Regions from separate parts of the Thauera sp. DNT-1 genome, predicted to be linked through region 2. Evidence: riboswitches for the same ligand, from Rfam matches in the RefSeq annotation. Region 2 holds a riboswitch; the other holds the start of a gene.
What was found. A riboswitch is a leader RNA that binds a small molecule or an ion and turns the genes downstream of it on or off. The one in region 2 is predicted to bind cobalamin.

Region 1: it holds a riboswitch for cobalamin, as region 2 does, so the genes downstream of both, bluB (5,6-dimethylbenzimidazole synthase) here and btuB (TonB-dependent vitamin B12 receptor) in region 2, are expected to answer to the same signal.

Annotation. Positions count from the first base shown of each region.
Region 1 covers NZ_AP043752.1:3,878,400-3,882,605, reverse strand. The annotation lists gene ACZ5PP_RS17920 (nitrate- and nitrite sensing domain-containing protein) at 1-974, opposite strand, end outside; gene bluB (5,6-dimethylbenzimidazole synthase) at 1,572-2,381, opposite strand; cobalamin riboswitch at 2,431-2,623, opposite strand; gene ACZ5PP_RS17910 (VOC family protein) at 3,024-3,500, shown strand.
Region 2 covers NZ_AP043752.1:2,270,016-2,274,221, forward strand. The annotation lists gene ACZ5PP_RS10510 (FecCD family ABC transporter permease) at 1-306, opposite strand, end outside; gene btuB (TonB-dependent vitamin B12 receptor) at 376-2,217, opposite strand; cobalamin riboswitch at 2,349-2,584, opposite strand; gene cobU (bifunctional adenosylcobinamide kinase/adenosylcobinamide-phosphate guanylyltransferase) at 2,677-3,225, shown strand; gene ACZ5PP_RS10525 (Uma2 family endonuclease) at 3,288-3,890, shown strand; gene cobT (nicotinate-nucleotide--dimethylbenzimidazole phosphoribosyltransferase) at 3,887-4,206, shown strand, end outside.

The sequences.
Region 1 (4,206 bases), 1.6 Mb from region 2:
GCGAGAAACACCGGGGCGGCGTCCGCCCCCCCTGCCAGCGCGCACATCAGCACCTCGGGATAGTCGGGATCGCGCTGCAGCGCGGCGATCCGCGCCGCACAGGCCGCACGCAATCCCCCGGCAAGCAGGTCCTCGATCACGCGCAGGTGGTCGAGCCGGGCCGAACAGCATGCGAACCAGGGCTCCGCGAGCGCCGACGGCAGCACCCCGCCCTTCCCCGCGGCGAGCAACTTGCGGCGCAGGCGTTCAAGTTCGGCGAGCGGCATCGCCTGGCACGCCGCATCCCAGGCGCTGCGCACCTCGGGCGGGCAGAAGGCAGCGAAGCGCGCGAAGCACGCCTCCTGCGTCTCGATCAGATGCAGCAGGTCGGGCTCGGCGGGATGGCGCGCGTTGGCCGCAGCGTTCGCCCTCCCAGCGGCGAAGGCGGCCGCACCGGCCGCACGCTCCTGGCCGGCGAACTCCTTGCCCTGCATCAGGTTGAACAGCGCCACCAGCAGGCGCGAGATGGCTGGATCGGTCGCGATGTCGGCCGCCTCGAAGACCAGCGCCAGCAGCGCGGCGATCGCCTGCGTGAATCGCTGCGTGGCCTCGTGCGGCGTGCAGCGGCCGGCGGCGATCGTCGCGCGCAGCGCGGGCAGCCCGTCGAGGGCGTGCAGCGCGAGCGCGATCCGGGTGAGCAGGCGGGAGCCGCCCGTCGGCGCCGCGCCGCCCCTCGCGTCGAGGACGTCGGCCTGCTCCAGCCAGGTCCGCAGCGCGGCATCGGCCTCGATGCTGGCCGCCACGCACGCCGCGCGATCGCCATCGAAGTGCCTGCCACCCGCGGCGAGGTGAAGATTCGAGCACCCGCGCTCGGCCTGCAGGCGATGCACCAGCTCGCTCACCGCCCGCACCAGCTCGCAGCTGCGCGCCAGTTGCTCGAGCTCGCGCAGCTCACAACGGCGCGCAGCGACCAAAAAGGCGAGGATCGATTCCATGCAGGGCTCCGGCAAGAAGAGGGTCTGCGACCGGCGGCCGCACATCCCCCCAAGCAAGACCCGTGCAAGCCCGACGCCTGGGCGCTGCTGTAGGAGCGACGCAAGTCGCGATCACGGCCCTGCCGCCCCCGCCGCCCGCTGCCGCACGCGGAATCGTGCGATCGCGACTTGCGTCGCTCCCACCAAAACCAGCGCGCCCTTCCAGCGCCGACGCCTGGCGCTGCTGTAGGAGCGACGCAAGTCGCGATCACGGCCCCGCCGCCCCCGCCACCCGCTGTCGCAGGCGGAATCGTGCGATCGCGACTTGCGTCGCTCCCACCAGAACCACCGCTCCCTTCCAGCGCCACCGCCTGGCGCTGCTGTAGGAGCGACGCAAGTCGCGATCACGGCCCTGCCGCCCCCGCCGCCCGCTGCCGCAGGCGGAATCGTGCGATCGCGACTCGCGTCGCTCCCACCAGAACCAGCGCTCCCTTCCAGCGCCGCCGCCTGGCGCTGCCGTAGGAGCGACGCAAGTCGCGATCACGGCCCCGCCGCCCCCACCGCCCGCTGCCGCACGCGGAATCGTGCGATCGTGACTCGCGTCGCGCCCGCAAGGGGCTACGCGGCGCTTCGAGGGCTCGGGCGGAGCTGGCCGATGGCCTCGATCAAGCCCTCGCCCACCCCATCGGGCCCGCGCTGCCAGCCGTCGAAATGCAGCAGCTCGGGCAACGGGACGCGCTTCAACCAGCCTGCGGCCTCGAGCTCCGGCTGCGCGTGGAAGTCGCGCACATAGCCGACGCACAGATAGGCGATCGGCACGATCTCGCGCGGGATGCCGAGCGCCTCGCGCAGCGCCTGCTGGTGCAGGATGCTCACCCAGCCCACGCCCAGGTTCTCGGCGCGCGCCGCCAGCCACAGGTTCTGCACCGCGCACACCGCGCTGTACACGTCCATCGCGCCGATGTGCGTGCGCCCGATCACGACCGGGCCGTGGCGGCTGCGGTCGCAGGTGATGCAGATATTGACCGGCGACTCGAGGATGCCCTCGAGCTTCAGGTTGCGATAGGTGTCGCGCTTGCCCTCGTCGAACATCTGCTCGGCCTCGGCGTGCGCGGCGAGGAAATCGGCGTGGATCTTCGCGCGCACCTCGCGCGAGCGCACCACGACGAAATCCCACGGCTGCATGAAGCCGACCGAGGGCGCGTGATGCGCGGCGGTGAGCACGCGCGCGAGCACCTCGTCGGGGATCGCGTCGGGCAGGAACTCGCCACGCACGTCGCGCCGGGTGTGGATGGCGCGATAGACGGCGGCGCGCTCGGCGGCGTCGAACAACGGATTGGCCTGGAAGCGCGCGGCGGCCGGGTCGTGAATCGGTGCGGACGCGTCGGCGCTCGCCGGCGCGCACTGCGCCTGCGTCGGGCTGCTCATGAAGTATTCCCCTTGTCGTCGAGCAGTGGGCAGCCACCGACCAGGCGACTGCGGGATGCACTTCGAGGCCGGTCTTCCGGCTGCGGATCATCTCGTCCGGGCGCCTTCCCGGTCCTCGTGGACCAGTGGCTGGGCGAACCTCGCCCGGACAATCCCCTACACGGCGCTGGGCGCGCGGCGGAATTGCACCGCCTTCCCGATTCTCCCGCGCACGCGCGGGCACCTCGAAGCAGAGAGGGCGCAAGCTTAGCGGCAAAGGCGGCCGCGGGCAAAACAAGGCGGACACCGCCGCGCGGGGTGGGAGGTCGCCCGATCGCGACTTGCGTCGCTCCTACGAAACCGGCGCGCGCATCCTTGCGCCCGGCGCCCGGAGTGGGACGTGGGAGCGACGCAAGTCGCGATTCCCACCCGCGTCGACCTATAAGCGCTCCTCGCAGATGCACCGCCCGATCGCGACTTGCGTCGCTCCTACGAAACCGGCGCGCGCATCCTTGCGCCCGGCGCCCGGAGTGGGACGTGGGAGCGACGCAAGTCGCGATTCCCACGAAACCGGCGCTCGGCCATTGGCCCTCCCGACGCAGCGCCGGCTCGATTCCTCTATAATTATGAATTCTTGACACAACCGCCCACCCAGGAGGCACCATGTCCCAGCGTCCGTTCAAGATCCTCGGCATCCAGCAGATCGCCATCGGCGGTCCGAGCAAGGAGAAGCTCAAGACCCTGTGGGTCGACATGCTCGGCCTGGAGGTCACCGGCAACTTCGTGTCCGAGCGCGAGAACGTCGACGAGGACATCTGCGCGATGGGTTCCGGGCCGTTCAAGGTCGAGGTCGACCTGATGCAGCCGCTCGATCCCGAGAAGAAGCCCGCGGTGCACACCACCCCGCTCAACCACGTCGGCCTGTGGGTGGACGACCTGCCCAAGGCGGTCGAATGGCTCGGCGCCAACGGCGTGCGTTTCGCGCCCGGCGGCATCCGTCGCGGCGCGGCGGGCTATGACATCACCTTCCTGCACCCCAAGGGCAACGACGAATTCCCCATCGGCGGCGAGGGCGTGCTCGTCGAACTTGTCCAGGCCCCGCCCGAGGTCGTCGAAGCCTTCGCCCGCATCGCCAGCTGATCGCCCCCGGCATTTCATGTAGGAGCGACGCAAGTCGCGATCCAGCGCCGCGGCAGGCGATGCGCCTCGGTCGCTGCGGGACGGCCGTGATCGCGACTCGCGTCGCTCCCACAGCGCACCCCGAACGCCCGCAAGCACCGCCACCCCGGCGTTTCACGTAGGAGCGACGCAAGTCGCGATCCAGCGCCGCGGCAGGCAATGCGCCTCGATGGCTGCGGGACGGCCGTGATCGCGACTCGCGTCGCTCCCACAGCGCACCCCGAACGCCCGCAAGCACCGCAACCCCGGCGTTTCACGTAGGAGCGACGCAAGTCGCGATCCAGCGCCGCGGCAGGCGATGCACCTCGGCGGCTGCGAGACGGCCGTGATCGCGACTCGCGTCGCTCCCACAGCGCACCCCGAACGCCCGCAAGCACCGCAACCCCGGCATCTCCTGTAGGAGCGACGCAAGTCGCGATTGCAGCGCCGCGGCAGGCGATGCGCCTCGGTCGCTGCGCGTCGCCGTGGATGCGGCGGCGCAGCACCTGCCCCGAAGTGTCGAATTTTTTTACACCGCCCCCCTCGCGACGTCCTCTCCAGAGCAACAGAACCCTTTAAATCAAGCACTTGCAAAACAGGCACTGATATTGCTTTGTACGTTCCAGCGGTGACCAATCGCCCTGTTTTCAACAACGAAGACGCCGGCCCCCGGGTTGGTACGTCCCAG
Region 2 (4,206 bases):
CGCCCCCACCGCCGCCCCGCCCGAGATGCCCAGGATGTAGGGGTCGGCGAGCGGGTTGCGCAGCAGCACCTGCATCAGCGCACCCGCGGTAGCGAGCAGGCCGCCGCAGGCGAAGGCGGCGAGGGCGCGGGGGAGGCGGAGTTCGAGGATGACAGCGGACAGCGCCGGATCCCCACCAGGCAGCAGAGCCGCCCACAACTGCCCCCAACCCGCGCTGATGTCGCCCGCCTTGAGCGCCAACGCAACTGCGCACAGCGCGCCAGCCAGCAGCAGAGCAATCAGCGGAGCAAGCCTGCGTCGGGGCATGGGGAAAAAGCGTTCAGCGCATCAGTCGTGAGTGGGGATGATCGCCGGGCGAGCCCGGCATATGCAGCATCAGCGCTGCGGCTGATACGTCAGCGTGACGAAGACGCCTCGACCCGGCTGCTCGTAGAAGCGCGCTGTCTCGTAGTCGGCATCGAAAATGTTCACCAGCGTACCCTGAACTCGCCAGTCCCGACCCAACGCGTGCTCGGCACGCAGATCGACTGTGGCGTAACCAGCCAGGCGGTTGCGATTGGCCAGGTCGTCGTATCGCCGTCCCTCTGCCACTACCGTGGTACCCAAACGCCAGGCACCAAGGTCGCGATCGGCATCAAGACGCAGCGTCTGCTCTGCGCGGCGAGGCAAGACATTCCCCCGGTTCAGTCCTTCGGACCGGTTCTCGGGGTCAATCAGCGTGAGACTGCCAGAAAGGTCCCAAGACATGAGACGCGTGGCCAAGGTCGCCTCGAGGCCACGGATGCGGGCCTTGTCAACGTTGTTCGCTGCAAAGATCGACGAATCGAAGGCAATGAGATCATCAACAGTGGTGCGGAACACGTTGGCGGACCAGCGCCCCCATGCCGCCACGCCTGCAAGGCCAAACTCCAGGCTACGCGCGGTCTCAGGCTCGAGCGCCGGATTGCCGTAGAACGGGAAATACAACTCGTTGAACGACGGTGCCTTGAACGCGGTGCCATACGCAGCGGTCGCGCGCAGACCATCGGAGAATGCATAGCCCCAGGCGAGGTTGCCGGTATTGTGGGTGCCGAACTGCTCGTTGTCGTCGCTACGCAGGCCAACCTCGTAGTCGTGCGCCCCAGCCTTGCCCTGGTAGAAAGCAAACACGCCACGGTTGTCGCGCTGGGTCACCGGATACGCCGTCGTGCTGGAGACGCGATCGTCCTGATGGTCGACGCCGACGCTGAGCATGCCGGAAGCACCGATTCCGAAGTCGTTCTGCGCCGACAGTGTCCGACGATCCGTATCGAAACGGCCAGCGAATGCCGCGTCCTTGAAGTTGTCGGCATCATCACGACTCTGCCCCGCCGCCAGCGTCAGGCGCCAATGGTCCATCGGTGACATGGAAAAGCGCACACCAAGCGTCTGCTGCACGGATTCGCTGTAGTTCTGAAAGCCGCCGTCGAACTGGCTGTCCGCATGGGTGCGCAACCAGTTGAAGTCGAACTCCGCCCCGCTATCAAAGCGATAGCCAGCACGTGCGCTGCCGGAAAGGTTGTCATAGCCGTCACGATCCGGCTCGGCCGTAAAGCAGCCGCCCACGCCTGCCGCTTCGACGCGGCAGCTATTGAATCCATCGGTGCTCTCGCGGCTCAGGTTGACGCTATACCAAGCGCGCTCACCGCCACCGCTGACGCCAACCGCAGAGCGGAACGTTCGATCAGAGCCCGCACCCACACTGAAGTATGGCTGCACCGCCCCACCGCCTCGACGGGTGAATATCTGGATGACGCCCCCGATCGCCTCGGAACCGTAGAGGCTGGAGCGCGGCCCACGCACGATCTCCACGCGCTCGATGAGATCGACCGGCATGTCCTGAAACGCCGCAGTGCCGGCCGTCGCCGAACCAACCTTGACGCCATCGATGAGAACCAGCACATGGTCGGACTCGGTGCCACGCATGAAGACGGAGGTCGCCTTACCGCGCCCACCGCTATTACCCACGCTGATGCCAGGCAGCCCACGGAACAGGTCGCTGACCGAACGCGCTTGCTGGCGCTCGATGTCCTCACGCGTAATGACGGTAACCGCAGCCAGCGTCTCGTCTGCGGTACGGGCAGTACGCGTCGCAGTCACCACCACCTCCGACATCTGCGGAGTCGAAGACTGTGCGATGGCTACACAGGGAAAAGCAGATGCGATCGCAGCAACTACGGCCGAAATACGGATTTTCATTGTTGGAACTCCCTTCGCCATGCCGCGCGTCCCCGCACGCCATGGCAACTTCACATGGACGCACCGCGACCCGGGTAGAAACGAAGAGAGCAAGACAAACCGCACCCGTCGCCGCCACCCCGCGGCACATCCGCCAATCCGCGTTCCGGCCGGTCTCCGGGCTCGTGCGCTGTGCCGGCCTGGGGCCGGACGGGTGGGTCGCCTTCCCGGGATGTCATCCCAGTGGCTGCATGACGCACCTTGCGCGCACTTACCGTTGCGGGGGCAGCACAGGCATTGCGGCCTCGTTTGCGAGGGGCCGCGCACCTGTTTCCCGTTTAACCCGGGGCGAGAAACGCCCGTGGGCACCGATAACGCGTTGCCCCTTCCGGGGCAGTGGGGGCGGATGATACCGTACGGCCCGGTATCGTGCACTGCAAAAAACGACGACGAATCCTCCATGCAAGGCCAGCAAAGACAATGACCTGCGAACTCATCCTCGGCGGCGCCCGCTCCGGCAAGAGCCGCGAGGCAGAACGGCGTGCCGCCGGCTCCGGGCTGGCGGTCACGGTGATCGCCACCGCCGAGGCGCTCGACGAGGAGATGGCGGCGCGTATCCGCCGTCACCAGGCCGACCGGCCGGCGGGCTGGCGCACGGTCGAGGCGCCGCTGGCGCTCGCCGATACATTGCGACGCGAGGCCGCGGCCGAGCGCTGCCTGATCGTCGACTGCCTCACGCTGTGGCTCTCCAACCTGCTCGCCGACGCCCACACCCTTCCCGCAGGCGCCACGGCCGAAGACCTGCCGCGCTTCCGCCACGAGCGCGACGCGCTGCTCGCCGTGCTGCCGACGCTGCCCGGCCGCATCGTCCTCGTCGCCAACGAGGTGGGGCTCGGCCTGGTGCCGGAGACGCCGCTCGGACGGCTGTTCCGCGACGAGGCCGGACGGCTCAACCAGATGGTGGCGAGCGCATGCCGCCGGGTTGTCTTCGTCGCCGCCGGCCTGCCGCTGGTGCTGAAGGAAGGCTAAACTTCGGGGCGAAGCACACTTTCCGGGAGAGGGCTGTGGGGCCGCCTGCACAGAAGCACAAGATGACGCGGGAAGACTTCCTGGCCTGGGAGGCGGAGCAGCCCGAGCGCTGGGAGTTCTTCAACGGCGAGGCCTTCATGAGGGCGGGGGGGTCGGACGTGCATAACGTCGTGACCGGAAACATGTACATGGCTTTGCGGATCGGGCTGCAGCACACGCGCTGCAACGTCTTCATGTCCGACGTCCGCCTGCGCCTGGCCGGGTCGGACGACCTCTTCTACCCCGACGTCTTCGTCACCTGCACCGACGCCGACCGCGCCCGCCGCCAGGTCAAGGAAGACCCTATCCTCATCGCCGAGGTGCTGTCGCCCTCGACCGAGGCCTATGACCGCGGCGACAAGTTCGCCGCCTATCGCCGCTTTGCGGGGCTGAAGACCGTGCTCTTCCTGTCGCAGGACCGTGCCCACGTCGAGTGCTTCACCCGCGGCGAGGACGGGCGCTGGGTGCTGAGCGAGGCGAGCGGAGAAACGGCCCGCCTCGCCCTGCCCGCCTTCGACTTCGAGCTCGCGCTCGCCGACCTCTATCGCGACCTGCCGGACGCGGACGCCTCCGACCCGGCGCCCATCCCCCCTCCCTCCACACCACCCCCGCCACCTGCCGCATGAAGCCCTACGCCATCGCCTCGCCCGACCCGCTGCTCTCCGCCGCGATCCAGCACAAGATCGACCGCAAGACCAAGCCGCGCGGCGCGCTCGGCCGCCTGGAGGGGCTCGCGCACCAGATCGCGCTGCTGCAGCAGACCCTGGAACCCGAACTGCGCCAGCCGCACATCGTCGTCTTCGCCGGCGACCACGGCGCGGCGCGCGCCGGCGTGTCCGCCTACCCGCAGGACGTGACCTGGCAGATGGTGGAGAACTTCCTCGCCGGCGGCGCGGCGATCAACGTATTCACCCGCCAGCTCGGGCTGGATCTCACCGTGGT